2 regions of the Paenibacillus sp. EKM10P genome follow, and region 1 is predicted to be linked to the other one. Evidence: predicted binding sites of a transcription regulator. Region 1 holds the regulator's gene; the other holds the start of a gene.
The links. Region 1 encodes CtsR, which represses protease genes until heat stress. Its sites were predicted from a motif close to ATGGTCAATAAAGGTCAAACA; they were not measured.
Positions count from the first base shown of each region.

Region 2: clpP (ATP-dependent Clp endopeptidase proteolytic subunit ClpP) is a predicted target of CtsR. The motif match lies at 13,110-13,130, and genes of this name have one in related genera.

Region 1 covers NZ_JAALET010000021.1:173-15,586, forward strand. The annotation lists gene HFE01_RS25050 (GNAT family N-acetyltransferase) at 66-1,253, shown strand; gene HFE01_RS25055 (CtsR family transcriptional regulator) at 1,747-2,211, shown strand; gene mcsA (protein-arginine kinase activator protein McsA) at 2,296-2,820, shown strand; gene mcsB (protein-arginine kinase McsB) at 2,850-3,914, shown strand; gene clpC (ATP-dependent protease ATP-binding subunit ClpC) at 3,959-6,403, shown strand; gene radA (DNA repair protein RadA) at 6,646-8,019, shown strand; gene disA (DNA integrity scanning diadenylate cyclase DisA) at 8,032-9,108, shown strand; gene pssA (CDP-diacylglycerol--serine O-phosphatidyltransferase) at 9,163-9,909, shown strand; gene HFE01_RS25090 (PIN/TRAM domain-containing protein) at 10,100-11,185, shown strand; gene ispD (2-C-methyl-D-erythritol 4-phosphate cytidylyltransferase) at 11,256-11,954, shown strand; gene ispF (2-C-methyl-D-erythritol 2,4-cyclodiphosphate synthase) at 11,951-12,427, shown strand; gene gltX (glutamate--tRNA ligase) at 12,467-13,927, shown strand; gene cysE (serine O-acetyltransferase) at 14,409-15,089, shown strand; gene cysS (cysteine--tRNA ligase) at 15,114-15,414, shown strand, end outside.
Region 2 covers NZ_JAALET010000006.1:186,305-201,718, forward strand. The annotation lists gene HFE01_RS16580 (GNAT family N-acetyltransferase) at 1-369, opposite strand, end outside; RNA gene ssrA (transfer-messenger RNA) at 817-1,181, opposite strand; gene smpB (SsrA-binding protein SmpB) at 1,437-1,916, opposite strand; gene rnr (ribonuclease R) at 2,183-4,792, opposite strand; gene secG (preprotein translocase subunit SecG) at 4,981-5,214, opposite strand; gene eno (phosphopyruvate hydratase) at 5,545-6,831, opposite strand; gene gpmI (2,3-bisphosphoglycerate-independent phosphoglycerate mutase) at 6,895-8,439, opposite strand; gene tpiA (triose-phosphate isomerase) at 8,441-9,193, opposite strand; gene HFE01_RS16620 (phosphoglycerate kinase) at 9,253-10,434, opposite strand; gene gap (type I glyceraldehyde-3-phosphate dehydrogenase) at 10,557-11,567, opposite strand; gene HFE01_RS16630 (sugar-binding transcriptional regulator) at 11,660-12,697, opposite strand; tRNA gene HFE01_RS16635 (tRNA-Arg) at 12,958-13,029, shown strand; gene clpP (ATP-dependent Clp endopeptidase proteolytic subunit ClpP) at 13,240-13,836, shown strand; gene HFE01_RS16645 (PdaC/SigV domain-containing protein) at 13,952-15,061, opposite strand; gene HFE01_RS16650 (SIMPL domain-containing protein) at 15,299-15,414, opposite strand, start outside.

The DNA.
Region 1 (15,414 bases):
GCTTTGCGACACTCTAAGTGTGTATTTTTTTAAAGGTCCAAGTATACGAGCGAGGTGACGAAGTTATGGAGATCAGACAATTACAACGTGAGGAATTTGAAGCAGCTATAGGATTATCCCAGTATGCTTTTCAGTTTACAATGACCCCGGAGGATCTGGAGAAAGCCAAGAAGAAATTCAAACCAGAACAAACATGGGGGATATTCGACGGACCTGACTTGAACGCTAAACTGACTTTGCTACCACTACAGGTATACATACATGGTCAGGTTTTTGATATGGGAGGCATTGCTGGTGTGGCAACGTGGCCGGAAAAGCGTCGCGGAGGTATGGTTTCACGTTTGTTGACGCATGCGCTTGAAGAAATGAAGACTGCAGGACAAAGCCTTTCTTTTCTGCATCCATTTTCTTTTGCCTTCTATCGTAAATTTGGATGGGAAACGTATACTGAGTACAAAAAATACGTCATTCCAATTGATAAATTCCCTGCTAAACTTAAAACAGAAGGTATAGTCAAACGGGATATCAAAAATATTTCAGAACTAGACCAAGTGTATCAATCGTATGCTTCACGTTACAATGGTACGCTGGTACGAGATAAGGAATGGTGGCAGGAACGGATTTTAAATGAGAATTATCGAACTGTAGTATATTACACAGATGCAGGCGATCCTCAGGGATATGCACTATACAAAATAGAAGATAAACAGTTAAATTGTGATGAGTTGGTATATGAAAATGAGACGGCACGTCGGGCTTTGTGGACTTATTTTGCAAATCATGACTCAATGATAACCCAAGGTAAATTTATTTACGTTCCAGCAGATGACAATCTGCCTTTTTTACTCGATGATCCGCGAATTCAACAGGAAACGGTGCCTTATTTTATGGGGCGTATTGTGGATGCTGTTGCTTTTGTAGAGAGATACCCTTTTGAGCAGATTGGAGAGGAAACAAGTCTAACCTTACATCTGACAGATCGGTATGCTCCTTGGAATGAAGGAGTATGGAGATTAACGATTACTACGGAGGGGCAAGGACATCTGGCAAGAGTGGATACAAGTAATTTATCTGAGAACGATACAGTAGCTGACTTGGAACTGGGAATTCAGTCATTAACAACTTTAATGCTCGGCTACCAGCAAGCTGATAACCTGTTTAATTGGGGGCGCATTGAAGGAAGCAGTGAGTCTGTGGCTGCACTTAAACGTGTAATACCAACAAAACAAACGTTCCTAATGGATTTTTTCTGATAAAGGCCCAATTAGATTTTCTTAATGCCCAACTCTTTTTAACCAAATTGGATGTGGGATATCATAATTATTCAAAGCTCTTTCCATAATGGGAAGAGTTTTTTTATTCTATGGTATAAAACATAATTAGATTGCGAAAAATGGTATTGACCCCTTGGCAAAAATGAAATTTGTGCTATAATACGAATATAGTCAAAGAAAGTCAAAGTCAATCAGAACCAGTGTGAATCTACAGAAGTGTAGCAATAATGACATGATTTGCGTATAGTTAGGAGCTGCTTCTTATGGATAGAAGAGAAGTGTATGATTTATCGCAAATAAAGGTCACACTAGAAACGAAACGGTACAATTCCAATGGATGTAGAACAGGCAATAGCCTGAATACAGCTTAGATTCGTGACTATACCGTTTGGTTAAGTTCAATATACGGCGGACTCTGTGGAGCGTGAAATGTATTTGAATACTTGCGTTTCCGTTAGTGGAGGATGATGAAATGCGCAATGTTTCCGACATTATTGAACAATATTTGAAGAGCATGCTGCTGGAAAGTCCCCAAGGCTTAGTGGAGATTCAGCGCAATGATCTGGCTGACCGCTTTTCCTGCGTACCGTCGCAAATTAATTATGTTATTAGTACCCGGTTTACGCTGGAAAAAGGTTATGTGGTGGAAAGTAAACGCGGTGGTGGAGGTTATATTCGGATTCAGCGAATTCAATTACCTGCACAGCATGCAATCCATACACACCTTCATCAGAGCATCGGGGAGGAAATTAGCCAATCGGCAGCAGAAGGATTGATTTATCAGTTAGAGGAAGCTCATTTTTTAAGCAAAAGGGAAGCGGGTCTAATAAAGGCTGCTTTATCAAGAGATACGTTATTGCTGAAGCTTCCCTATCGTGACCAACTGCGAGCAAGATTGCTTAAGGCTATGCTGATCTCGTTGCTGGCGGCCAAATAGCTAGTATCCATTAACCAGTGAATAGAGATTTGCAATTCAGATGTAGGGATTTGTAAAAATCCTGACGTTGAAGGAGGTGCTTTTATGCTGTGCCAAGAATGTAATATGCGGCCGGCAACTTTGCATTTCACCAAAATTGTGAATGGCGAAAAGACAGAGTTTCATATTTGTGAGACATGTGCGAAGGAAAAAGGGGAGATGATCCCTGGAACACCTAATGGCTTTTCAATTCATAGCTTGTTGTCGGGGATGTTGGATTTTGACTCCAGCACTAAAAGCCAGTCTTCAGGTCACAGTGTTCCCCAAAATCTACAATGCAAGGATTGCGGTATGACTTATACACAGTTTAGTAAGCTAGGACGCTTTGGATGTCCATCATGCTATCAATATTTTGATAGTCGTCTGGACCCTCTGTTCAAGCGTGTGCATGGTAGTACGAGTCATGTTGGGAAGGTTCCGGTCCGTACTGGAGGCCGATTAAAGGTTAAACGGCAAATTGATGATTTGAAAAAAGAGATGCAACAACACATTGTACAGGAAGAATTCGAATCAGCTGCTGAGCTTAGGGATCAAATCAGAAAGCTTGAAAAAGAAATGACTGAAGAGTAAAGTTTGTGAAGAGTAGGAGGGAATGCGTGATGCCCAATATCCGATTTACGGAAAAGCCGCTAAGTGATTGGATGCGTGGTGATGCTGCGGATTCGGAGATTGTCATTAGCAGCCGGGTAAGAATTGCGCGTAACTTGCAGCATCTGCCTTTTCCCATGCTTGCTACCAATCAGCAGTCGGAAGAAGTGCTTCAACGCTTAACGGATATCCTTCAGTATGATGATTTGCGTCGTTTTGGTACTTTTCATACCTTGAAAATATCCGAGTTGGATGAGATCGACAAACAGGTACTGGTTGAGAAGCACTTGATTAGTCCTAATTTGGCGAACGAATCTCGCAACGGTGCTGTGTTGATTAGTGATGATGAATCAGTTAGTGTTATGATAAATGAAGAGGATCATTTGCGTATTCAGTGCTTATATCCCGGATGTCAGGTTAGAGAAGCTTGGGAACGCGCTATGGTTATTGATGATGCATTTGAAGCGCATGTTGATTATGCATTTGATGATCGGAGAGGTTTTCTAACCAGTTGTCCGACGAATGTCGGCACAGGTATGAGAGCTTCGGTGATGATGCATTTGCCCGCATTAGTCATGACTCATCAAATCAATCGTATATTGTCTGCTGTTTCACAGGTAGGTCTTACAGTTCGCGGCATTTACGGTGAAGGCAGCGAAGCGGTCGGAAATTTGTTTCAGGTGTCTAATCAGATTACACTGGGACAAACCGAAGCGGAGATTATCGAGAATCTGCATGGCGTGGTGCTGCAAATTATAGAGCATGAACGTTCTGCCAGAGAACGATTGATGAATGAATCCATGCTGCGGATTACAGATCGGGTGATGCGTTCATTCGGTATTTTGTCATATGCAGCAGTTTTGGATTCCAAGGAGGCTGCACAGCGGCTGTCCGATGTACGTCTCGGTGTAGATTTAGGAATTTTGGAGCGTCCTTCCATTGCAGCGATGAATGAGCTTAATGTGATGACGCAACCCGGCTTTTTACAAAAAAGCTTTGGGGATAAAATGAATACCGGTGAGCGCGATATGTACCGGGCGAAGCTGATCCGGCAAAAATTAGGCACAACCCTTTAATATATAGAATGAACTGAAATACACACTGTGGAGGTGCAGGATATATGATGTTTGGAAGATTTACGGAACGTGCACAGAAAGTGCTTGCCTTGGCCCAGGAAGAAGCTGTTCGATTGGGACACAACAACATTGGCACAGAGCACATTTTGCTAGGACTCATTCGTGAAGGTGAAGGAATAGCAGCGAAAGCCTTAATCGGTTTAGGGCTGGGACTGGAAAAAATCCAGGATGAAGTGGAAACACTGATTGGACGCGGTCAAGAGCAACCGACGAACATTGCCTATACTCCACGTGCCAAGAAAGTCATTGAGCTGTCTATGGACGAAGCACGTAAATTGGGTCATACCTATGTAGGTACCGAGCATATTTTGCTAGGCCTTATTCGTGAAGGTGAAGGCGTAGCAGCACGTGTACTGAACAACCTGGGTATCAGTCTGAACAAAGCGCGTCAGCAAGTGCTTCAATTGCTCGGCAGCAGCGAGGCGGTTTCCAGCCATCACGGTGCTCCAGCTAATGTCAGCACGCCAACTCTGGACAGTCTGGCACGCGATCTGACGGCTTCTGCGAAGGAAAATAACCTGGACCCCGTTATTGGGCGCAGCAAGGAAATTGAGCGCGTTATTCAAGTGCTCAGCCGTCGTACAAAGAACAATCCTGTTTTGATCGGTGAACCTGGGGTAGGTAAAACGGCGATTGCCGAAGGATTGGCACAAAAAATCATAGCGAATGAGATTCCCGAAACGTTGCGCGACAAACGCGTAATGACACTCGATATGGGTTCTGTAGTAGCAGGTACTAAGTATCGTGGTGAATTTGAGGATCGCTTGAAGAAGATTATGGACGAGATTCGTCAAGCTGGAAATATCGTATTGTTCATTGATGAGCTGCATACGCTGATTGGTGCTGGTGGAGCGGAAGGCGCAATTGATGCGTCCAACATCCTGAAACCTGCTCTGGCACGTGGCGAGCTGCAATGTATCGGTGCCACCACGCTGGATGAATACCGCAAATATATTGAGAAAGATGCTGCTTTGGAGCGTCGTTTTCAACCTATAACCGTGGATCAACCTTCTCCAGAAGAAGCGATTCAAATCTTGTATGGTCTGCGCGACCGTTACGAAGCGCATCACCGTGTGAAAATCACTGATGAGGCTATTGAAGCTGCAGTAAGATTGTCAGATCGTTATATTACGGATCGCTTCCTACCGGATAAGGCTATTGACCTTATTGATGAAGCGGGCTCCAAGGTAAGGCTCAATTCCTATACAGTACCGCCAAACCTGAAACAGCTGGAAAACCGTCTGGAGGATATCCGTAAGGAAAAAGATTCAGCGGTACAAAGCCAGGAGTTTGAAAAGGCAGCTGCGCTGCGCGATACAGAGCAAAAAATTCGTGAAGAGCTGGATGTCACTAAAAACCAATGGAAAGAACAACAGGGGCGTACAGATTCCGAAGTTACACCAGAGGATATTGCTCAGGTTGTTGCCATCTGGACTGGTGTCCCAGTCAGCAAGCTGAAGGAAGAAGAAACACATCGTTTGCTGAATATGGAGCAACTGTTGCATGAACGGGTGATTGGGCAGGACGAAGCTGTTAAGGCAGTAAGTCGGGCGATTCGCCGGGCACGCGCCGGTCTGAAAGATCCGAAACGTCCAATTGGCTCCTTTATTTTCCTCGGTCCAACTGGGGTTGGTAAAACAGAGCTGGCACGCGCCTTGGCTGAATCTATGTTTGGTGATGAAAATGCGGTTATCCGTATTGATATGTCCGAATATATGGAGAAACACTCCACATCCCGTTTGGTAGGAGCGCCTCCAGGATACGTAGGATATGAAGAAGGTGGCCAACTGACTGAAAAGGTACGTCGTAAGCCTTACTCTGTTGTGTTGCTGGATGAAATTGAAAAAGCACACCCGGAAGTATTCAATATTCTGCTGCAAGTGTTGGAGGATGGACGTCTGACGGATTCCAAAGGACGTGTTGTTGACTTCCGTAACACTCTCATCATCCTAACATCCAACGTTGGTGCACAGGCGATCAAGCGTAACTCCACGCTTGGCTTTACAGCTGTTGTGGACGCTGGGGCGGATTACGATAACATGAAGGGCAAAGTGATGGATGAACTGAAGAAGAGCTTCCGTCCTGAGTTCTTGAATCGGATAGATGAAATTATCGTGTTCCATTCTCTTGAAGAAAAACATATTGCCGAAATTGTTTCACTCATGTCTGAGGAGCTGCGTAAGCGTCTGAATGAGTATGAGGTTGACTTTGAGTTGACAGACAAGGCTAAGAATTTCCTTGCCAAGGAAGGCTTCGATCCAGCGTATGGTGCGCGTCCATTGCGTCGTGCAATCCAGAAGCATATTGAAGATCGCCTGTCCGAGGAACTGTTGACTGGAAACATTTCTAAAGGCGACTCTCTCTATATTGATGAAGAGAACGGTGCATTGACAGTAACGAAAAAGGATAATGTATCCGCGAAGTCCTAAAGCAGTTTAGTAAATAAAACATTAGAAAAGGGTGTCTCGCAGGCTGGAAAGCTATTGCGAAGGCACCCTTTTTGTGTATTGAACACCTTGAAAGGGTAGGGTAAAAGCTTTGGGAAAGTTTGTGATATTGCTTTACGTCCGCCAAGCTTCAATGGTAAACTTTTATTGTTACAGCTCTTTCAGGTGCTGTGTGAAGATAAAATTGACATCATCGTTGTCAAGAAGGAGCCAAGGAATAAAGTATGGCTAAAGTGAAAACTAAATTTTCCTGTACAGAATGTGGCTATGAATCGCCTAAATGGTACGGAAAATGTCCTGGATGCCAGGCATGGAATTCCATGGTCGAAGAAACGGAAAGCGTTGTAAAAACTCAAGGAATGGGATCTTCCCTTCTTACTCATAGCACAAAAGACAAACCGCTTCCTATTATTGAAGTGGAGAGTGGCAAAGAAACACGAATTTTGACGGGAATTGGTGAATTAAATCGTGTACTCGGTGGAGGTGTGGTGCCAGGTTCACTTGTTCTGGTGGGTGGAGACCCGGGGATCGGTAAGTCTACGCTTATGCTGCAAACCTCTAATGAGCTGGCTTTAACTGGTTTAAAGGTACTCTACGTGTCTGGTGAGGAATCCGTCCGCCAAACGAAGCTACGTGCAGATCGCCTCGGTGCTTTGTCTCCCAGTCTGTACGTATTATGTGAGACGAATTTGGAGACGATTGAAGAAGCAGTGGACAGCTTGAAGCCGGAGTTTTTGGTCATCGACTCGATACAGACTGTATATTTGCCTGAGGTGACAAGTGCGCCTGGTAGTGTAGCTCAGGTGCGCGAGTGTACTTCACGATTTATGCGGATTGCCAAGGGATTAGGTATTGCTACAGTACTGGTAGGGCATGTGACCAAAGAAGGCGCTATTGCAGGTCCGCGTTTGTTGGAGCATATGGTCGATTGTGTACTTTATTTTGAAGGAGAGCGCCATCATACGTATCGGCTGTTGCGTGCGGTTAAGAATCGTTTCGGTTCTACGAATGAAATTGGTATTTTTGAAATGGCCGAAAGTGGTTTGCGTGAGGTGGCGAATCCTTCTGAGCTCTTCCTGTCCGAACGGCCACTGGGGGTGGCTGGTTCCACAGTCGTTGCCAGTATGGAGGGAACCCGACCTGTATTGGTTGAACTGCAAGCACTCATTGCGGCTACGCATTTTCCATCTCCACGCCGAATGGGTACGGGGATTGACCATCATCGGATGGGATTAATCATTGCCGTACTAGAAAAGCGGATGGGCATGTTTTTGCAAAACCAGGACGCTTATCTCAATGTTGCTGGAGGCGTAAAGCTGGATGAACCAGCGGTGGATTTAGCCATAGCGGTGAGCATTGCTTCCAGCTTTAGGGATGCTCCTACCAAGCCGTACGATGTGATTTTTGGTGAAGTAGGACTGACAGGCGAGGTGCGGGCTGTATCCCGAGCAGAACAGCGAGTGCGAGAAGCAGAGAAATTAGGTTTCAAACGGGTGATCATGCCCGAGAAAAGCTTGAAGGGCTGGACACATCCAAAAGGGATACAAATTATCGGAGTTGGAACGGTGGCAGATGCACTGGCAGCCGCATTAGATTAGGGGGCATTGAGGATGAAGGAAGCGAGCCAACTGGATAAAATGAACGATTTGCTACGGCTTGTGGCACCGGGAACTCCCTTTCGCGACGGATTGGAAAACGTTTTGCGTGCCAAAACGGGTGCTCTTCTGGTCGTTGGCTATAGCCCGGAAGTAATGGAAGTCGTGGATGGCGGTTTCTCTATTAATTGTGACTTTTCGCCGAACTATTTGTATGAGCTGGCTAAAATGGACGGCGCAATCATATTGAGTGAGGATTTAAAGCGAATTTTATATGCCAATACGCAATTGATTCCCGATTCCTCCATTTCGTCCATAGAAACAGGGATTCGGCATCGGACGGCGGAACGAGTTGCAAAGCAGACTGGCAAACTGGTTGTGTCTATTTCCCAGCGTCGTAATATTATTACGTTGTATCAGGGGACTTTACGGTATGCGCTCAAGGAAATCGGGGTTATTTTAACGAAAGCTAATCAGGCTATTCAGACGTTAGAAAAATATAGATCCGTATTGGGGCAAGCCTCAACGAATTTAACTGCATCTGAATTCGAAGAACTGGTTACCATGCCGGAGGTCGTTAATGTCATTCAACGGATCGAAATGGTGCTGCGCATCAAAATGGAGATCAAACGATTTATTAACGAGCTCGGGAATGAGGGCAGGCTGATTAGCATGCAGATGGAGGAGCTTGTCAGTAATATCGAGGAAGAAGCTTGGTTGCTGTATAAGGATTATGCCAAAGACGACAGCGACGAGAAGATCCGTGAAATTATATTGGGACTCAAACGTTCTACGGACGACGAATTACTGGATGTGAATCATATAGTACGTTTATTAGGCTACCCTTCTTCAGCAGCGACATCAGAAGAATATATTGCTGCACGCGGATATCGGGTGCTGAACAAAATACCTCGTTTGCCCAATGTGATTATTCATAATCTGGTAGAGCGGTTTGGACGTTTTCCACATGTCATCACAGCAACGATAGAAGAACTGGATGAAGTGGATGGTATAGGAGAGGTTCGTGCACGTACGATTAAAGAAGGGCTTAAACGTTTACAGGAACAAGTTTTCATTGACAGACAAATGTAAATGTAATACAGTGAAAGGATTATAATGGAACAATTCATACATTGAGGTGAAGAGATGATTACCAAATCAATTCCGAACATGTGTACCTTGGGTAACTTGTTTCTCGGAATGATCGCCATTTTATTGGCCGTAGACGGAAAATACAGTCTTGCCGCTATTATGGTTATTGTCGCCATGTTGTTGGACGGACTGGATGGAAGGATGGCCCGGGCTTTGAATGCCCAGAGCGAATTCGGTAAAGAACTGGACTCCTTATCAGATATGATATCTTTTGGTGTTGCTCCCGCAGTTATTATGTACATGGTTGCTTTTCATGATGCGAATTCGGCTTTGGCTTGGACGGTTACAGCCATTTTTCCGATGTGCGGAGCATTGCGTTTGGCTCGATTTAACGTACGTCCCGGTGTACCAGGTTATTTCACAGGTTTACCCATTCCGGCAGCAGGTGGCGTATTAGCCACGTTGTCCTTATTCCATAACGAGATTTCATTGTTATACATGTCGATTGCCATGTTGCTAGTCTCTTATTTGATGGTTAGCTCCATGAGATATCCAAATTTCAAAAAGGTCGGCCTTCCGAAAAAAGCGATCTGGGTTGCTCCGTGGGTCGTAATTGCAGCGGTGGTTCTAGCTGTTAAATTTCCTGATCAGCTGTCGAAGCTGATTTTTGTACCACTGGTGCTTTATGCGTTGTACGGTATGAAGCTGAACATTCGGAAGTTATCACGCAGACGTGGACGTGAGCGGGATCGTTCTAAACAGGAAGAACAGGACGATCAATATCGTCATTCGCAACGTTAGTGTCAGACAAGAACTACAAGAAGCATTTATTTCCTTGATTCATTCAAGGGGATAAATGCTTTTTTTATGCATAAAAAGTGAAAACACAGGGTTAGTTATGTGGGAAATGGACCATACTGGTAAGGGAAGTGCTATGTATCCAATAAATAGCAGACTATTGAAAAGAAAATAAAGGAGGTATAGAGACTCAATGTGGAGAAAGGCTATTTTAACTTTTACAGGATTGTGCGGCGCGTGGTTTGGCTATACGTTATACCAGCGGATAGGAGGCTTAGTAACGTGGATGCCACAATGGTTGAGTGATGGTTCTTTACCAGGAATGGCTGTTTGGATGTTAGCGGGAGCGGTGGTATTTATGGTTGGCTGCTCATTCGCAGGGGCGTCCGTGGCGAATCGATTGCAGCAGGGTATTGAAGGTTTGGTACGAATTCCGATGAATGAGATGATAGCAGGTGTCATGGGCTTAGCGGTGGGGCTGATCCTTTCCTTGGCAGTTTATCCACTCTTTTCAGGGTTAGGAGCACCTGGTTTACTTATCCAGACCGCGGTTACCTTGGTATGTGGATATGTGGGGTTGATGGTTGGGCTAGAAAAACGGGACGAGTTGTCATCCTTTTGGAGTTCAGGCTTTTTTGGTCGGGGAACGGATGTAGAAGAACGCAAGCTGGAGGAACATAAAATTTTGGACACCAGCGTCATTATAGATGGGCGTATTGCGGATATCTGCAAGACAGGTTTTATTGAAGGGACCATTGTGATTCCTGAATTTGTGTTGGAGGAGCTTCAGCATATCGCAGATTCTTCAGATTTACTTAAGCGTAATCGTGGGCGGCGGGGTCTGGATATTTTGAATAAAATTCAAAAAGAGCTAGATGTGAATGTGCTCATCTATGAGGGGGATTTTGAGGAAATTTCAGAGGTCGACAGTAAGCTGGTTAAGCTTGCAAAGGTGTTGCAGGGTAAAGTTGTAACTAATGATTTTAACCTGAATAAAGTATGCGAACTTCAAGGTGTGTCTGTGCTGAACATTAATGATTTGGCGAATGCAGTGAAGCCTGTCGTACTGCCCGGTGAGGAGATTATGGTGCAGATTATCAAAGATGGCAAGGAGCATGGGCAAGGTGTAGCTTATCTGGATGATGGTACGATGATTGTTGTGGAGGGTGGACGTGACTATATTGGCTCTCTCATGGAAGTACTGGTCACAAGCGTACTTCAGACCTCTGCGGGCCGTATGATCTTTGCTAAACCGAAATTATTGGAAAAAGCTCAATAAACGAGGTATGATGAAGTAGATGTGTTATCATACGGATCGTCCAAGTGCGATCAGGGCAGGAGTTATTTGAATGAACAATCAGGTAGGAGTCGTGATTGTGGCGGCCGGGCGCGGCTCCCGTATGGGAACGCAGGAGAGCAAGCAATTTCTGCTTTTGCGAGACAAGCCCATCTTCATACATACACTTGAAATATTCGCAGCAATGCCTGAAGTGGATGAAATGGTGATGGTTACTGGAGCTGGAGATGTGGAACGCTGCAGAGACTGGATTCATCAATACAAGATTGGTAAAAATGTACGGGTGGTGGCTGGTGGCAGTGAACGCCAGCATTCGGTTTATCGCGGTTTGCGCCACTTGCGAACAGATTGGGTGATGGTGCATGATGGTGTGCGGCCATTGATTCAGCCTGAGCTTGTACGTTCATGCCTGGAGGCTGCTCAGCGTACTGGTGCTTCTGTAGCGGCAGTACCTGTAAAGGATACGATCAAGCAAGTGAACGGGGATGGTATCATTACAGCAACGCCGGATCGCCGAAGTCTGTGGAGTATTCAAACGCCACAGACTTTTCGTCTTTCCGACCTGCTGCGGGCCTATGAGGAAGCGGAGCAGACAGGATTTTTGGGGACAGATGATTCCATGCTGGTGGAGCGAATAGGCATTCCAGTTACTGTCGTTCAGGGCAGCTACAAGAATATCAAAATTACTACGCCTGAGGATTTGGAGATGGCGGCGTTATGGGTAAAGACAGAGGGAGAGGATATCAAATGATTAGAGTGGGGCAAGGATTTGACGTCCACCAGCTGGTGGAAGGAAGGCCATGCATCATCGGAGGAGTAAATATTCCGTATGAAAAAGGTTTACTGGGTCATTCCGATGCAGACGTGCTGCTGCATGCCATTAGCGATGCTATCCTGGGTGCGCTTGGCTTGGGAGACATCGGAAAGCATTTTCCAGATAATGACCCTGAATTTAAGGACGCGGATAGTCTTAAGCTACTGGAGCATGTGTGGGGGCTGGCTAAAGAGCGGGGATACCGATTGGGGAACATCGATTCTACAATTATTGCGCAGAAGCCCAAGATGGCATCGTACATCCCGCAGATGAATGAAATCATCGCCCGGGTGCTGGAAGCAGAGGAGTCATCCCAGGTAAATGTCAAGGCGACGACGACGGAGCAACTCGGGTTTACCGGGCGAAGCGAGGGAATCGCGGCTCAGTCGGTTGTCTGTCTAATCAAGTAAATGCTATCATCTTGAGTAATTCTATTTGGAGGAGATTATATGAGCACGGAAGTTCGTGTACGCTATGCACCAAGTCCAACAGGACATCTGCATATTGGAAATGCCAGAACGGCATTATTTAATTATTTGTTTGCCCGCAATCAAGGCGGTAAATTTATTATTCGCATTGAAGATACAGATGTGAAGCGCAATATTGAGGGCGGAGAAGAAAGCCAGCTTAAATATTTGAAATGGTTGGGTATGGACTGGGATGAAAGTATAGACGTGGGCGGCGAGTTCGGACCTTATCGCCAGACCGAGCGCTTGGACATCTACAAAACATACTGGCAGGACTTGCTGGATCGCGGTTTGGCATACCGCTGTTATTGCACGGAAGAAGAACTTGAACGCGAGCGTGAAGAACAGATGGAACGTGGGGAGACACCACGTTACTCAGGAAAACACCGTGATTTAACAGAAGAACAGTGTCAGGCGTTTGAAGCAGAGGGCCGTGTACCAAGTATTCGTTTTCGCGTACCAGAAGATCGTGAATATACGTTTGATGATATTGTTAAAGGTCAAATTACGTTCAATTCCAAAGAAAGCGGCGATTTTGTTATCGTCAAAAAAGACGGTATTCCGACATATAACTTCGCTGTAGCGGTTGACGACTATTTGATGAAAATATCACATGTACTACGGGGTGAGGATCATGTATCCAATACACCGCGGCAGTTGATGATTTTTGAAGCTCTCGGCTGGGAGCCTCCACGCTTTGGTCATATGACGCTGATCGTAGGCGAGGATCACAAAAAGCTCAGCAAACGAAATGAATCCATTATTCAGTTCATGGAGCAGTACGATAAGCTGGGCTATCTGCCGGAAGCTATATTCAACTTTATTGCATTGTTGGGCTGGTCTCCGGAAGGCGAGGAAGAGATCTATGATCGGGAACAATTAATCTCGATTTTCGATCCTAATCGTTTGTCCAAAAGCCCAGCTGTATTTGATACAAACAAGCTTGCTTATTTGAATAATCATTATATTAAAAAAGCTGATCCTGAACGGATTGCCAGTATGGCAATTCCACATTTGCAGGCAGCAGGACTGTTGCCGAATGATTTATCGGCTGAACAACAGGATTGGGCTAAAGCTCTTGTCCGCTTATACCAAGAACAAATGACTTCAGCGTCTGATATTGTGGCGTTGTCTGAGTTGTTTTTTCGTTCACATCTGGAGTTGGATGCTGATGCGGCGGCTGTTCTGGCTGAAGAACAGGTTCCTGATGTACTTAGAGCCTTTGCAGCTAAGGTTGAAACGAGCGAGGAATTTACAGCTTCACAAATGGCCAAGCTGATCAAAGAAGTCCAAAAGGAAACTGGTTTTAAGGGGAAACAGCTGTTCATGCCGATTCGTGTGGCCCTTACAGGTCAAACTCATGGACGGGATCTGAACGAGACCATCTATCTACTTGGACGTGACAAGGTATTGGACCGTCTTAAGGCACAAATTAAAGGCTGATATTTCTTGTCAATTTGTTGTCTTTTCGCTATAATGACTCCATTGATATGGATTGATACTTACGTGTAAAGGCTGCGAACAGGAGAAGTACACTGCATAAGGGCATCTGCCAGAGAGGACGGTCGAGGGGAAACCCCAGGCTGAGAACCGTCTAGATGACCTGCGGAGGAAATGCGCCTGGGAGCCGTGCGCCCGAACCCTCGTTAGCCTACAATGCTAATGTGGCAAGGGCTTGCCGATTCGTTCCCGTTACAGGACGCCAAAGACGGACTTTTCTGCTTTTTTTGTAGCAGATATGTTCGAAGCAGAGTGGGACCACGTATATGCGTCTCTGCAGCCTAGGCTGCGGAGGCGCTTTTTCATTTTTATCAGATTCAGACTCGCTGTAGACTGAAAATTGTCGAAGAATGCTGGTGACTACGAAAATTGGCAAAATGTGAAGTGTGATGCGGCAAGGATATGGAGGGAATAGGAGGGCGACATGTTCAGGCATTTCAAATCCGATATTCAAACTGTTTTGGATAATGATCCGGCCGCCCGGAGTAAGCTGGAAGTCATTTTTACGTATTCTGGCGTTCATGCCCTTTGGGCACACCGAATTGCACATTGGTTTTATTTGCGAAAGTGGTGTACTCTAGCCCGTGTTATATCCCAGGTATCGAGGTTTATGACAGGAATTGAAATTCATCCTGGCGCTCGTATTGGAGATCGGCTGTTCATTGACCACGGCATGGGTGTTGTCATTGGCGAAACCTGTGAAATTGGCGATGATGTCGTATTGTATCAGGGGGTTACTCTTGGAGGAACTGGAAAAGAGAAAGGGAAGCGCCACCCCACCATTGGGAATAATGTCGTTATAGGCTCCGGTGCAAAAATATTGGGTTCATTTACGATTGGGGCGCAATCCAATATTGGCTCCAACTCGGTTGTGCTAAAAGAAGTTCCGCCAAACAGTACGGTAGTGGGTATCCCCGGGCGAGTGGTCAGGCAGGATGGCAGACGTCCAGATCGACTTAGTCACCAGCTGCCTGACCCGGTCGTCGATTCCATACGGTCTCTTCAAATGGAAATAGAACGATTACGAGCAGAATTGTCTGATTTGAAGGAGGAGCAATCTGCTCAGAAACATCAGGTGACCCAAGAGAATAAATTACAAGGATAATTTTCATGAGGGAGGAACATAACGATGTCGCTTCAAATTTATAATACAATGACGAGGAGCCGGGAGCCTTTTGTGCCACTGGAGCCTGGAAAGGTTAAAATGTATGTATGTGGTCCTACAGTGTATGATTACATTCATATTGGTAATGCACGACCTGTAATTGTGTTCGACGTGGTACGCAGCTACTTGGAGTATTTGGGCTATGATGTAAACTATGTGGTGAATTTTACGGACGTTGATGATAAGTTGATCCGCAAAGCTCGGGAACTTAATATGGAGGTTCCGGCAGTTGCCGAGAAGTTTATTGCTGCCTATCATGAGGATC
Region 2 (15,414 bases), on a different contig from region 1:
TTTTACGATCCTTGCCTTTTCAACAGAGTTTGGAAATATTTTCGCAATTTGATAACCTTTTTTTTGATAAAATAAAAAAGCATGTAAGTTATCATTAGTTGTTACTAATTTTATTTTGCAACATCCGCTCTTTTTTGATACTGCTTCTACCTGATTCAATAACGCAGTACCAATTCCCTTATTTTCATCTTTGCTATCTAAAGAAATGATTTCACATTCATTATCGCTTATAACATAAGTGACTAATCCCATAATCTTTTCTGTATGATCTACGATAGCAAATCCATCTAACTCATCACATTGATAGATCCCGCTAGAAATCACCATTTGAGGAGTTCCCCAATTACAAATAAAAAAATCGGTTATCATTTTTTTATCAAATTCTTTTGTATCAACTATACGCAAGATTTCCCCTCCATTTTACGAATTTATAAATTGGTATTATCGTCCAAAATATTATATCTAAAAATCAGGCTACTGGGATGTCAGTAACCTGATTTTATTCCCTTTGAAATTGTTATACTTATTTTATGGTTAAAAGTTATATTATCTCTGTATTTTTAGAGTAATTTATATTTATATTTCGAACTGTATTGTAATATAAGTTTTAGGTGTAAAATGCAATAGAAAAAAACTATTAAAAAAAGCAGCCATTACAGAAGATAATCTGTGATAGCTGCTTTCTGTCTTTCAGGACCACATCACCAGCCGGAATCTTCCTGAGATCAAGAAGTTCATCGGCAGCTATGTAGAAAAGGTGATCGTCTACAAAGAACACGTAGAAGTCATCTTTAAGCTACAAGTTGTGGATTTGATCGATGGAGGCGAGGGGAGTCGAACCCCTGTCCGAAGATAACGACACATAAGCTTCTACGGGTGTAGTCACAGTTTTGATGTCACCCGAGTATCGCCCCGTAACCGGCTATACGTTGGGTCAGCCTGATTGTCTTCTTCAGCACACCCCAGGCGGAGATGTGACAGCGTATCCCACTATAGGTTAGCCCCTACATCCGGCACATGGGCGATGCAGGAGAGGAGCACGCTCACAGGTTATTAAGCTGCGAAAGCGTAGTTGTTTTGTTGTTTGCCGTTTAATAGGCTTTAGCGTTGATGAAGTGGACGCGTCCCCACTACCCGCTACCCATGCTCGAACTATCCCCGTCGAATCCATAAACGCCCCCTTATTATAAAAGGGCTCCACGGATAAATCCGGAAACACCGGAGCATAAGTGCATAATATCAAAAGCCAAATCCTAAGATTCAACACTCCAAACAAGTTAAATCAAGATGCATTGAAAAATTACTACTTCGTTAGTATAACATATTACATGTCATAACGAAACGGAATGAAGCCATTAAGGCTCGATAAAATAGCACCATTACAGGAACAAGTAACTTATCCACGTAATTTGTACCATACAGAGTAAGCAGACTGCTTATCTTGCAATTTTTTGCTTCTCTCTTAGTGCACGTTGGATATCACGCTGTGCATCACGTTTGGCAGCTGTTTCGCGCTTATCATACTGCTTTTTACCTCTACCCAGTCCAAGTAGCAGTTTGGCATAACCGTTGCGAACATAAATTTTGAGCGGCACGATGGTGTAGCCTTCCTGTTTCGAGAGACCAATAAGCTTACGAATCTGCTCTTTATGCAGCAGCAACTTACGCGTACGCGTCGGATCAGTCGGATTGTTACGATTACCTTGTTCAAAAGGGCTGATATGCATATTGTGAATATGAATTTCGCCATTACGGATCGTAGCAAAAGCATCGCTTATATTAGAGCGACCATTCCGCAGAGACTTAATCTCTGTTCCCGTTAACACCATGCCCGCCTCGTAGGTGTCTTCAATAAAATAGTCATGGGAAGCTTTTTTGTTCTGGGCGAGCACTTTCCCGTCTGCCTTCTTACCCATGAATACCACTCCTTATACATAACTTAATTCAATCTAGAAATCTCGCTACAATGAGCTACCCTAGAAATATATTGTAACAAATTTCGGATGGTAAAAGCAAGAAAAGTCAAGGCTTCTACATTTCTAATTACCCCAATAGCACACTAAAATCAAGCGGCTTCTATCCATTGCTACAGACAGAAACCGCTCATATACCTAAGCCTCATTTAGCATGATCTACTGCTCTTGAGAAGCTCTAGTCTCCTAAAAAAGTAAGTTGGTTCAACCTACTTTTTCTTTTTCCGTACAAACCCAGCGGTGCTATTTCCACCGTTAGCGCCCTTTTTTTTCCGCTTGCGACGTGCTGCGCCTTCACCGCCTGATTTGGCATCATTACCTGGGGTAGCTGCATCACCAATGAAGATCCCGCTGGCAGACGTCTTCTTCCGTCGCTTGCTTGCACCCGTTGCTGGCGAGTTATACCCGCCCTTGCCACTGCCAAAGCCGAAGCTGCTAGCTGAACCAGCTCCTGCTCCGTTAGCACTGCCGCGCCCTGAACGCCCTGCGGTGCTGATGCCTCCGTTACCGCCCTCTTTAGGCTTTCCAGCCGCCTCACGACCGCCTTTACGCTCTCTACCAGCCTTGTCCTTGCCGCCCTTGCGGTCACGTCCTTCTCGGCCCCTGCCTTTACCGCGGCCCTCGCCACGTGCAAAATCTCCGCCCTGGCCCGATCCACCCGTCCGTTCACGGCGTTGCCGTTGCTTCATATCGACGAGTTCAAAGTCAATTGTGTAATCTTCCATATTCACACGTGCGACGCGAACCTTAACCTCATCCCCAATGCGGAACACCTTAGAGGTGCGTTCTCCGATTAACGCCATATGCTGCTCGTCAAAATGATAATAGTCGTCTGTAAGTGCACTCAGACGCGTCAGACCCTCGACAGTGTTGTCTAGCTCAATGAACATCCCAAAGCTGGTTACACTGCTGATGATCCCCTCAAACTCCTCGCCAACCTTGTCCAGCATGTATTCAGCCTTTTTCATTTGCTCTGTGTCGCGCTCTGCATCCACAGCCACACGTTCACGCTCGGAGGATTGCTGAGCAATGTCTGGCATGCGTGCAGTCAAGTATTCCTGACGCTCATCTGTCAAAGCCCCGCCATTCTCCAACACCTCACGAATAACACGGTGAATTACCAAGTCAGGGTAACGACGAATCGGTGATGTAAAATGAGAGTAATACTCCGCGGCCAGTCCAAAATGTCCTGTTGACTCCGCATCATACTTGGCCTGCTTCATCGAACGCAGCATCATCGTGCTAAGCACCGTTTGCTCCTTCGTACCCTGAATGTCTTCCAACAATGTTTGCAGTGCACGCGGATGAATGGAATTTCCTCGACCTTTGATCTGATGACCAAAATTAGCTGCGAAAGCCATAAAATTTTGCAGCTTCTCTGGATCGGGGTCCTCATGAATTCGGTACAAGAACGGTACCTTAAGCCAGTGAAAATGTTCGGCTACCGTTTCATTGGCCGCCAGCATGAACTCTTCAATAATTTGTTCGGCTATCGTACGATCCCTTTTCACAATATCGACAGCTTTGCCTTCGTCATTCACAATCACTTTGGCCTCATCAAAATCAAAATCAACCGCACCCCGGCGCATCCGATTTGCACGCAGCTTCAACGCCAAATCCTTCATCGTACGGAATACATTAACCAGGTCCTTGTAGCGTTCCATCAGTTCTGCATCTTCCTCTTCGAGGATTTTGCGAACGTTCGTGTAGGTCATCCGTTCCTTTGTTTTAATCACGCTGGTGAAAATATCATGCTTTACGACCTTCATATGCTCATTGAATTCCATCTCACAGGATAAAGTCAGTCGATCCACCTGAGGATTCAATGAACATATTCCGTTTGAAAGTCGATGTGGAAGCATCGGAATGACGCGGTCAACCAAATACACACTACAACCGCGGTTATATGCCTCCTGATCCAGCTTGGAATTCTCACGCACATAATACCCTACGTCAGCAATATGAACGCCCAGACGGTAGTTTCCGTTCGGCAAGCGCTCTACATTAACCGCATCATCGAGGTCTTTGGCATCCTCACCGTCAATGGTAACAATGATTTTATCGCGCAAATCACGCCGTCCTTGACGTATGATCTCTTCTTCCGTAATCGCATCAGGAGCCTGATCCGCTTCCGCCATCACTTCATCCGGAAAGGCTTCCGGGAGCTGATGCTTGCGAATAACGGACAATATGTCGACGCCCGGATCATCCTTATGACCCAGCACCTCCAGCACTTCGCCTTCTGCCGCTGCACGTCCTTCCGGATAGCTCACAATACGCACGACGACCTTTTGCCCGTTCACAGCTCCGTTGAAGCTGTCCTTAGGAATGAAAATGTCCCGATTAATACGTTTATCATCAGGCAAAACAAAACCATATGCTTCGTGGTTCTGAAACACACCGACTACCTGAAGCACTGCGCGCTTAACGATTCGCACAACTTCGCCTTCTAATCGGCCACCCGCAGGTCCCTTTGACGTCACTCTTACCAGTACCGTATCTCCATTCATTGCGCTCTTTAAGTCGTTAGCATGAATGTACACATCCGGGTGCTCCCGGTCCTCTGGAATCAAAAAAGCAAAGCCCTTGGCATGGGCCTGCAAACGCCCGCGCTGCAAATCCATCCGTTCTGGAACACCATAACGGTTTGTGCGGGTCAGCAGAATTTTCCCGTCTTCCTCCAATGCGTTCAAGAGCTTAAGGAATTCACGAAACTCTTCTGCATCCTTAATGTCAAAATGTTGCTCCAGCTCCTGGTATGTCATAGGTTTATATGCGGTCTCGCGCATGAAATCAAGTAGTTGTTGCTCTGTTATCATAATTTTGTCCACCTCGGGTGACCTTTAGTTTTCAGTAATAAATCCGCATGTTCCTTGTTCCTGATACAAGGCTCTTAATATACTCATACCCTAGTATACACGAATTTAATCGACGGCATCCCTGCCTGTCCAAAATCCAAAAAAGCCCCCGTTTCCCATGAAACGAAGGCTTAAGGTATATACTTATCTTATTTTGCGAAAAATGCAACCAAAACGGAAACGATCATAAAACATGCACCCAAAACAGCAGTTACGCGTTGTAAAATCAAATCCATACCGCGAGCTTTGGTCTTGCCGAACAGATGCTCAGCACCGCCAGAGATGGCACCGGACAAACCTGCGCTTTTCCCCTTTTGCAATAAAACAACCGCAATAACAGCAATCGAGAACACAACGAGCAGCACTTTCAAAAAGATTTCCATGAAAAATCCCACCTCCTGAGCTTATACATCTGTTTTGCAAAACAACACAGCCTCTTTTATGAAAACATGCACATATCATGCTTTAAATAGCCGGAAATTAACGCAAAACACTATTTTTATTCTACCACAGCTTCCAGTAGATAACAACAGCTACAGTAAGACACTTAGCCATTAAGCTTCTGTAGATAATAGATACATTATTCATAACAAAAAACAGACCTGCTTGCATATAGCGAGCAGGTCTGTTTAATTCATGCGTAAAAGCTTCGAGCGTCAGACTTCGTGATCATAAACCATCGTTCTAAGACGCTGTCAGCATTTTTCGCAATATTATTTTTTCAGGTTGTAGAAAGATTTCAGGCCGTGGTATTGAGCCAGTTCGCCCAGTTGATCCTCAATGCGGAGCAATTGGTTGTACTTCGCAATACGGTCAGTACGGGAAGGAGCACCAGTTTTGATTTGGCCTGCATTTGTTGCAACAGCGATATCAGCGATTGTGCTGTCTTCGGATTCACCGGAACGGTGAGAGATTACAGCTGTGTATCCTGCGCGTTTAGCCAATTCGATAGCATCGAATGTTTCAGTCAGCGTACCGATTTGGTTTACTTTGATCAGGATAGAGTTACCGATGTTTTCATCGATACCTTTAGCCAGACGCTCAGTGTTAGTTACGAACAGGTCGTCACCAACCAATTGGATTTTGTTGCCCAGTTTTTCAGTGAGCAATTTCCAACCTTCCCAGTCATCTTCGGAGCAACCATCTTCAATAGTGATGATTGGGTATTTATCAACCCAAGAAGCAAGCAGGTCAACGAACTCAGCAGAAGTGAAGGATTTGCCTTCGCCTTCCAAAGTGTATTTGCCATCTTTGAAGAACTCAGTGGAGGCAACGTCCATACCGAGGAATACGTCAACACCTGGTTTGTAACCAGCTTTTTCGATTGCTTCGATAATAGTGGACAGAGCTTCTTCGTTGGATTTGAAGTTAGGAGCAAAACCACCTTCATCACCAACAGCTGTGTTCAAGCCTTTGGAATTCAGTACAGATTTCAGGTTGTGGAAGATTTCTGCGCCAACACGCAGAGCTTCTTTAAATGTAGGAGCGCCTACAGGCAGAACCATGAATTCTTGTACGTCAACGTTGTTGTCGGCATGAGCACCACCGTTAACGATGTTCATCATTGGTACTGGCAATTGTTTAGCGTTGAATCCACCCAGGTAAGTGTACAGTGGCAAGCCCAGAGCTTCAGCAGCAGCGCGAGCGACAGCCATGGATACAGCCAGAATTGCATTTGCACCCAGTTTACCTTTGTTTGGAGTACCATCCAATTTGATCATCAGTGTATCAATTTCTACTTGGTTCACAGCATCCAAGCCGATTACTTCAGGAGCAATAATTTCGTTCACGTTTTTAACTGCTTGCAGAACACCTTTACCCAGGTAACGGGATTTGTCGTTATCGCGAAGCTCTACAGCTTCGTGAGCGCCTGTGGATGCACCAGAAGGAACGATAGCGCGACCAATCGCACCGGATTCCAGATATACTTCAACTTCAACCGTAGGGTTACCACGGGAGTCGAGGACTTCGCGAGCGTACACGTCAGAAATAATAGTCATTTGTACTTAATCTCCTTTGTAATTCATAATTTATTGGTCAAGCCTATACTTATTAAATCAAGCTTACTTGCGGGATGCAATCATAGATTTTCCTGTCATTTCCGCAGGTTGCGGAAGTTGCATCAAATCCAGAAGCGTTGGAGCTACGTCAGCCAGAATTCCATGCTCACGTAGAACGATATTTTCGTCAGTCAAAATGAACGGAACCGGATTCGTTGTGTGAGCTGTGAACGGACGTCCCTGCTCATCAATTTCCATATCCGCGTTACCATGGTCAGCGATGATAATTACCACGCCGCCTTTGGCTTTAACTGCATCTACAACACGTCCAACACATTCATCCGTCGTCTCTACTGCCTTAATTGTTGGTTCCAGCATACCGGAGTGTCCAACCATATCCGGATTGGCAAAGTTCAGGATAATCGCATCATGCTTGTCGGCTTCGATTTCCTTAACAGCAGCATCCGCTACTTCATACGCACTCATTTCAGGCTGCAGATCATATGTAGCCACTTTAGGCGAGTTGATCAAAATACGAGTTTCGCCAGGAAGCTCCACATCGCGTCCGCCACTGAAAAAGAAAGTAACGTGCGGATACTTTTCTGTCTCAGCAATACGCAATTGCTTTTTGTTGTTTTGTACCAGCACTTCGCCAAACGTGTTGTCCAGGTTTTTCGGTTCATAGGCAACAAAGCCTCCAACCGTTTCACTGAACAAGGTCAGGCAAACAAAGTGCAGATTTTTAGGCCATTGTGGCCCACGGTCAAAACCACGGAAATCTTCATTGGTAAATACTTGAGACAATTGAATCGCACGGTCAGGACGGAAATTCAGGAATACGACAGAGTCATTGCTTTCAACCAGCCCTACAGGGCTTCCATCAGCCTTCACAATAACAGTTGGCTCCACGAATTCATCGAACACTGATTTTTCATACGATTCCTTCAATGCTTCGAGTGGGTCGGTATATTGAGGACCTTCACCGTATACGATTGCACGGTAAGATTTCTCAACACGTTCCCAACGTTTGTCGCGGTCCATTGCATAATAGCGTCCTTGTACGGTTGCAATTTGGCCAATGCCCACTTCCTGAATTTTAGCGACCAGTTGTTGCATAAAGCCTACGCCGCTATCAGGCATAACGTCACGTCCATCCATGAAAGCATGAATGTACACTTCGGTTAATCCTTCTTTTTTAGCCAGATCCAGCATAGCGAACAGATGGCTGATATGGCTATGCACACCACCGTCGGACAGAAGTCCGTACAAGTGAAGTTTAGTGTTGTTCTTCTTCGCATGCTGCACGGCTTTAACCAATGTTTCATTGTCGAAGAACTCGCCTTCACGGATGGACTTCGAAATACGAGTCAAATCTTGATATACGATTCGGCCTGCGCCGATGTTCAAGTGACCTACTTCGGAGTTACCCATTTGTCCTTCCGGCAGACCCACCGCTTCACCAGAAGCCGTCAAAGTAGTATGTGGATACTGTTTTAAATACCGGTCGTAATTCGGTTTATTGGCCTGTGCAACCGCATTGCCTTCCACAGTGTCACGCAGTCCGAATCCGTCCATAATAATTAAAGCTACCGGTTTTGGTGCTGTCATCTTACTTCGCCCCCTCAACAAGCGCGATGTACGACGCCGGTTGAAGACTGGCACCGCCCACGAGCGCGCCGTCGATATCGCTTTGACCCAGGTACTCAGTAACATTTTCAGGTTTTACACTACCACCGTACTGAATACGTACAGCATTTGCTGTATTTTCATCATACAGCTCTTTAATCAGACTACGGATGTAGGAAATCACTTCATTCGCATCCTGCGAAGTGGAGGATTTGCCTGTTCCGATGGCCCAGATTGGCTCATAAGCAACTACAACTTGTGCCGCTTGATCTTTAGCCAGACCAGCAAAGGCTGCTACAGTTTGCACTTTTACAACTTCTTTGGTTTGACCTGCTTCACGGTCTTCCAGCTTTTCGCCTACGCATACGATTGGTGTCAGGCCATGACGGAATGCTGCATGAACCTTTTTGTTCACCGTTTCGTCTGTTTCGTTGAAATACTCACGACGCTCGGAGTGTCCGATCACAACGTAGTCTACGCCCAGATCTTTCAGCATTCCGCCGCTGATTTCACCTGTAAATGCGCCATCTTCTGCAAAGTGCAGGTTTTGTGCGCCGATTTTAATAGATGTACCTTTTACTGCTTCAACCAGAGCAGGAAGATTTGTAAATGGAGCACAGATAACGCTCTCCACTCCTGCAACCTCTGCTTTACCTTTGATCTCTTCGATGAAGGTTTTAGCTTCTGGTACGGTTTTGAACATCTTCCAGTTACCCGCGATAATCGGTGTTCTCAATGGTTTCAACTCCTAACTATTAGGTGCCCTAAAGCCTTTATTACGCGTAATGCGTTTGATTATTTATCGTTAAGTGCAACAACACCCGGAAGTGCTTTGCCTTCCATGAATTCCAGGGATGCGCCGCCGCCAGTGGAGATGTGATCCATTTTGTCAGCCAAGTGGAATTTTTCAGCCGCAGCCGCAGAATCACCGCCACCAATGATGGTGTATGCTTCTGTTGTAGCACAAGCTTCCGCTACTTCACGAGTACCGCCAGCGAAAGGCTCGATTTCAAATACACCCATTGGTCCATTCCAAACAACCAATTTGGAGTTTTTGATAACATCTGCATAGATTTTACGAGTTTTCGGTCCGATATCCACGCCTTCCCAATCTGCAGGAATGCCGTCGATGTCCACAATGTTCGTGTTCGCTGTAGCGCTGAAATCGTCAGAAATAACGATATCCACAGGAAGGTAGAAGTTTTTGCCAAGCTTCTTCGCTTTTTCAATAAATCCAAGAGCTACGTCCAGTTTGGATTCATCCAGCAAAGATTGACCCACTTCATGACCTTGAGCTTTGAAGAATGTATAAGTCAAACCGCCGCCAATAATTACGTTATCTGCAATGTTCAGCAGGTTGTCGATTACGTCGATTTTGTCTTTTACTTTGGAACCGCCAATAATGGCTGTAAAAGGACGATCTGGATTCGACAGAGCTTTACCAATGACAGACAACTCTTTTTCCATCAGCAAGCCGGAAACAGCCGGAAGGAAATGCGCGATACCTTCTGTGGAAGCATGAGCACGGTGTGCTGCACCAAATGCGTCATTCACGAAAATGTCAGCCAGTTCAGCAAATTGCTTCGCCAGTTCAGGATCGTTTTTCTCTTCTCCTGGGTAGAAGCGTACATTTTCAAGCAATAGCACATCGCCGTTTTGCAGTTCAGCCACTTTCCCTTTAACAGCCTCGCCAACTGCTTCGTCTACCTTAACAACAGGCTTATTAAGCAGTTCTGACAAACGCACGCCAGCAGCAGTCAGACGCATGGATTCAACGACTTGACCCTTTGGACGTCCAAAGTGACTCGCCAAAATAACTTTTGCACCTTTTTCAATCAGGTAGTTAATGGTTGGCAAGGTTTCGCGAATACGCTTGTCATCGGTAATTTTACCATCCTCAACCGGAACGTTAAAATCTACACGAACAAACACCCGTTTTCCATTCAGTTCTATATCACGTACGCTCTTTTTGTTCATCTCCATATTCCTCCGCACCCTTATAATTTTACGAAACAGGAATTTAAGGCACATTTTGATATATAAAGAGCGGAAACAATAACACCTGTTTCCGCTCTATGATGTTGCTCGATAAGGAATTCTTATTTAGCCAATTTAGCGAAGTATTCCAACGTACGGATCAATTGTGCAGTGTAGGACATTTCGTTGTCGTACCAAGCTACAGTTTTAACCAGTTGTTTGTCGCCAACAGTCAGAACTTTAGTTTGAGTTGCATCAAACAGGGAACCAAAAGTCAGACCTTTGATGTCAGAAGAAACGATTTGATCTTCAGTGTATCCGTAAGTTTCAGGATCGGAAGCTTCTTTCATCGCTGCGTTGATTTCTTCAGCAGTTACGTTTTTCTCCAGAACTGTTACCAGCTCAGTCAGGGAACCTGTTGGTACTGGAACACGTTGAGCTGCACCATCCAATTTACCTTTCAGCTCAGGGATAACCAGACCGATTGCTTTAGCAGCACCAGTAGTGTTAGGAATGATGTTTTCAGCTGCTGCGCGAGCACGACGGAAGTCACCTTTAGCATGTGGAGCATCCAAAGTGTTTTGGTCGCCAGTGTAAGCGTGAATTGTAGTCATCAAGCCTTCAACGATACCAAATTTGTCTTGCAGTGTTTTAGCCATAGGAGCCAAGCAGTTAGTTGTGCAAGAAGCACCGGAAATTACAGTTTCAGTTCCGTCCAGAATTTCATGGTTTACGTTGTAAACGACAGTTTTCATGTCGCCAGTAGCTGGAGCGGAGATAACAACTTTTTTAGCGCCGCCTTTCAAATGTTTCTCAGCAGCTTCTTTAGTTGTGAAGAAACCTGTGCATTCCAGAACGATGTCTACGCCCAGGTCTCCCCAAGGCAATTCTTCAGGGTTACGGTTAGCCAAAACTTTAACTTCTTTACCGTTTACTTTGAAGAAACCGTCATGTACTTCTACTTGTCCTTGGAAAGTACCTTGTGTTGTATCATATTTCAACAGATGTGCCAGCATTTTGGAATCTGTCAAGTCGTTAATTGCTACTACTTCAATACCTTCTACGTCTTGAATACGGCGGAAAGCAAGGCGTCCAATACGTCCGAAACCGTTAATACCAACTTTAACTGTCATGAGTGAGTTCCTCCCAAAGTTCGTTTAGTTTAGTTTTATATATTCAAGACAGACCCGAAAGCCCGTCAAGACAACACAATTAAAAAACCTTATCAATCTCTTAAATAACGGCTTACAATCTCGGCAGCAGCGCCTTCGTCGGTGACAAGAATGTCTTCCTGTCCGAAACGCAATACTGCATGAATAGCAGCAGCCTTGCTCTTGCCTCCAGCCACACCTAACACCGTCTCCGTACGCCTGATGTCCTCCAAACGGAGTCCGAGCGTCAGCATTCTGTGAACAACGACGCCGTCTTCGTTAAAATAATAACCAAACGATTCGGCGACCGCACCCTCATTGCTGATCTGGGCAAAGGTTTCAGGGTCAAGCTTGCGTCTGTGGGCCATTGCTATGGCGTTGCCTATCCCGTGAATGATAATACGACTCTCTCGAATCAGGCTTAATATATCCTGAATATTCGTATCCTCAAGCAAGGAGTTGTAAGCATGATTGCTGAGCAAATCCGGTACATGGAGCAGACGGTATTGAGCGCCGACCTTGCGAGCCATCGTGGAGGCAATTGTATTTGCCTGCATTTCCATGCTCTCTCCCAAACCCCCGCGTGCCGGTACAAACCATCCGCCCTTAAGCGGGCCGTTAGCAGGTAATGCCAGTTGTTCCGCCACATCTGCAATCGTCGTGCCACCTGTTACAGCGACCACGTCCTCGTCATCCATAACACTCAGCAGCGCCTTTGCGCCAGCACGGCCCAGTTCCTGCTTCGCTAACGGTGAAGCATCCGAATCCCCTGGAACGACAACCACCTTCCTCAAACCGTAGGCTTGACGAATCTGATCCTCCAATTGGGACAGGCCGAACAAGTTGTTCGCAATCGGCTCCAGCTGTTCCAGCAGATCCAGTCCTGCTTTGCTCACCTTCATGCCCACACTCTCAATCTCAATTAGCCCTTGCGCTTTAAGGAGATCAGTCTCAGCGCGCAGTACGCGCTCGGTCATATCCAGTGAAGCTGCCAGTGTTCTGCGTCCGATAACTTCGGACAGCATAATCTGATGCAGGATCGTGTACCTTTTTTTCAAAACATCCATGAGGTCGGGCAGAAGCTGCTTCTGTATTTCTAATATCTTTCGCATGCTTTCCACTCCCGCACACTTCTAAGTTCTGTCTCTATGCTATATCTCTAACTGGTCTTAAAATGTCCCGGGATAACTTTTTAAGTCCCACGTATATCTTACCCAATATTTGCTTCACATGCAAGTCTATCTGAACCTATATTTCTCAACTTTTTATGTGAATATGCGCACGTAATAAAAGCTTGCAATTCAATGCCGTATATCATATAATCATCTTTGTTTCCAATTAATTAGTTGGTTGCTTGTAATGATTCATCTTTGCGCCCGTGGTCCAACGGATATGACGTAGGCCTCCGGAGCCTGAGATCGAGGTTCGATTCCTCGCGGGCGCGTCGTTTTATACGATTGGCTAAATGTTCCATATGATGTTTTTAACCAAAAAGAGCGCTAAGCGTTCTTTTTTTTAATCAATAGTTTGACTTTCTTTGACTTTTTGTTTGAAATTGTTTATCATGTGGTTAATACGGTAACAGTTTATAAATAGGGATGTGTATTCGGCATATCCACCAAATCCACTAACGATTTAAGGGAGGTTTTTTGACGTGAGCTATGTTCCTATGGTAGTAGAACAAAGTAACCGCGGCGAACGCGCCTATGACATTTATTCCAGACTGTTGAAGGATCGCATTATTTTGTTGGGCTCGGACGTCAATGACGTTGTGGCCAACTCAATTATTGCACAAATGCTGTTTTTGGCTGCTGAAGATCCTGAAAAAGACATTCACTTGTATATTAACAGCCCTGGCGGTTCCATCACAGCTGGTATGGCCATTTTCGATACGATGCAATACATTAAACCTGACGTATCTACCATTTGTGTAGGTATGGCTGCTTCCATGGGTGCTTTCTTGCTGAATGCAGGTGCCAAAGGTAAACGTTTTGCCTTGCCAAACAGTGAAATTATGATTCACCAGCCACTAGGCGGTGCACAAGGACAGGCAACGGATATCGAAATTCGCGCCCGTCGCATTCTGAAAATGCGTGACAAATTGAACCGCATTCTCTCAGATCGCACAGGTCAACCACTGGAACGCATCGAAAAAGACACAGACCGTGACTATTTCATGTCCGCTGATGATGCCAAGGAATACGGTATTATTGATAAAGTGTTAACTAGCTCCTCTCCAGAAGGTGTATAAGAAAAGTGGTTTTCTTCTGACATAGCTGGTAAATAAAAAGGCTGCCTCGGATTTTCGTATCCGGTAGGCAGTCTTTTTTATTTACTATTAATTTTCAATATATACCTAATCCAGATTATTGATTTTGTCCCGCAAAAGGCTTGCCGCCCTGAGGCAGCAGTTGAGCGAACGAGTAAGTAAACTCCGGAATTCCATAAGCGTATGGCGCATAATCATACAAATCAAACACGATGGTTACTCCACTGTTGGTCACATAAAAATTTTGATCTGCGGCCAACTCTTTAAATTTCTCAAACCCTTCGCCAGCCTGGAGCGCATCAATTTTTTTCTTCAAATCAGCATTCAGGAACTTTTTATAGTTAGGATTTGCCTTCAATACGTCAGACAATTGCAACTGCTTACCATCAGCAAGCGAGAACGTATATCCTTTACGTGCCGTCATACCGTGTGCGCCACCTGTATACGAGTAGTCCTGCATAATCACACTTAGAATACCGTCCTTATTATAGGCAATTGCAAAATCATTTTCGAAATCATACGGTCTTTCTGCTGTAACCTCTCCCTCTGCCACCATCTTTTTGCCTGCTGCCAATACTGTCTCTGCATGCTTTTTAAGCACATTATTAATGGCCTGTTGAGCCTCAGGATTCAGCTGGCTGCCGCTGATTTGCGGATACTTAATCTTATAGGATACCTTTGCATTACTCGAAGCTGGAAGCGTCTGAGATGCAATTGTGATCGGATTTAGCTGGCTTTTACTCAATGTTACTGTTTTCTGAGTTGCATTCCACTGCGCATCGATACCCAGATAGTCTTTCAGCAGACTCATAGGAATATATAGCTTCCCGGCGATCATTTTGGCATCCATGCTGCGCGTGTTGATCCCGTTCACATTGGCATAGGCATCCGAGGAGGAGACCACGATATAGAGCTTGTTGTACCCGCTCCCCACTGTATATGTCCCTTCCTTGGTGTCATAGCTCACCGGAATTCCCAAACTATCACGCAGTGCTGCCACTGGAATCATTGTGTTCCCGTTCACTTGTACACCTTTAGCGGCCAACGTTTTACCATTCCATTGGATGGTGACCCCTGGTTGCTGTGTTGTCGCTTGCTGCTGTTTGGTCGAAGCTGCCTCAATATAGGAAACGGGAACGACCGCAACCCCTGCTAAGATTCCCGCTGCCAGCAGTGCTGAGCCCCATTTTTTCGTATGCTTGTTCATCGTAAGTATTCCTCCTATTGTGAATCTGTATTATCTATGTGTTTTGATCACTTTTCTTATTATATCTATACCCTATTGTATGTGGTTTACAATCTGTACACTCACTGATTTCAATCTGTACACCTAACAGCCATTAGCTATGACAGACTCATTACAAAACGGTTTCAATAGACAAAAGAAGCCAACAAGTCACCCTGCAATGTTGCAGGCGCTTGCGGCTCCGTTTAATGGCCTATACTAGTTCATCTCATATTGGGCAGACACTTGGACTTTCACCGTTACTTGGCCCGACTGTATCTCTGTTCCGCCACTCATATCCATGAGCGCTTTGGACATGGCATTCTCACGTTGTG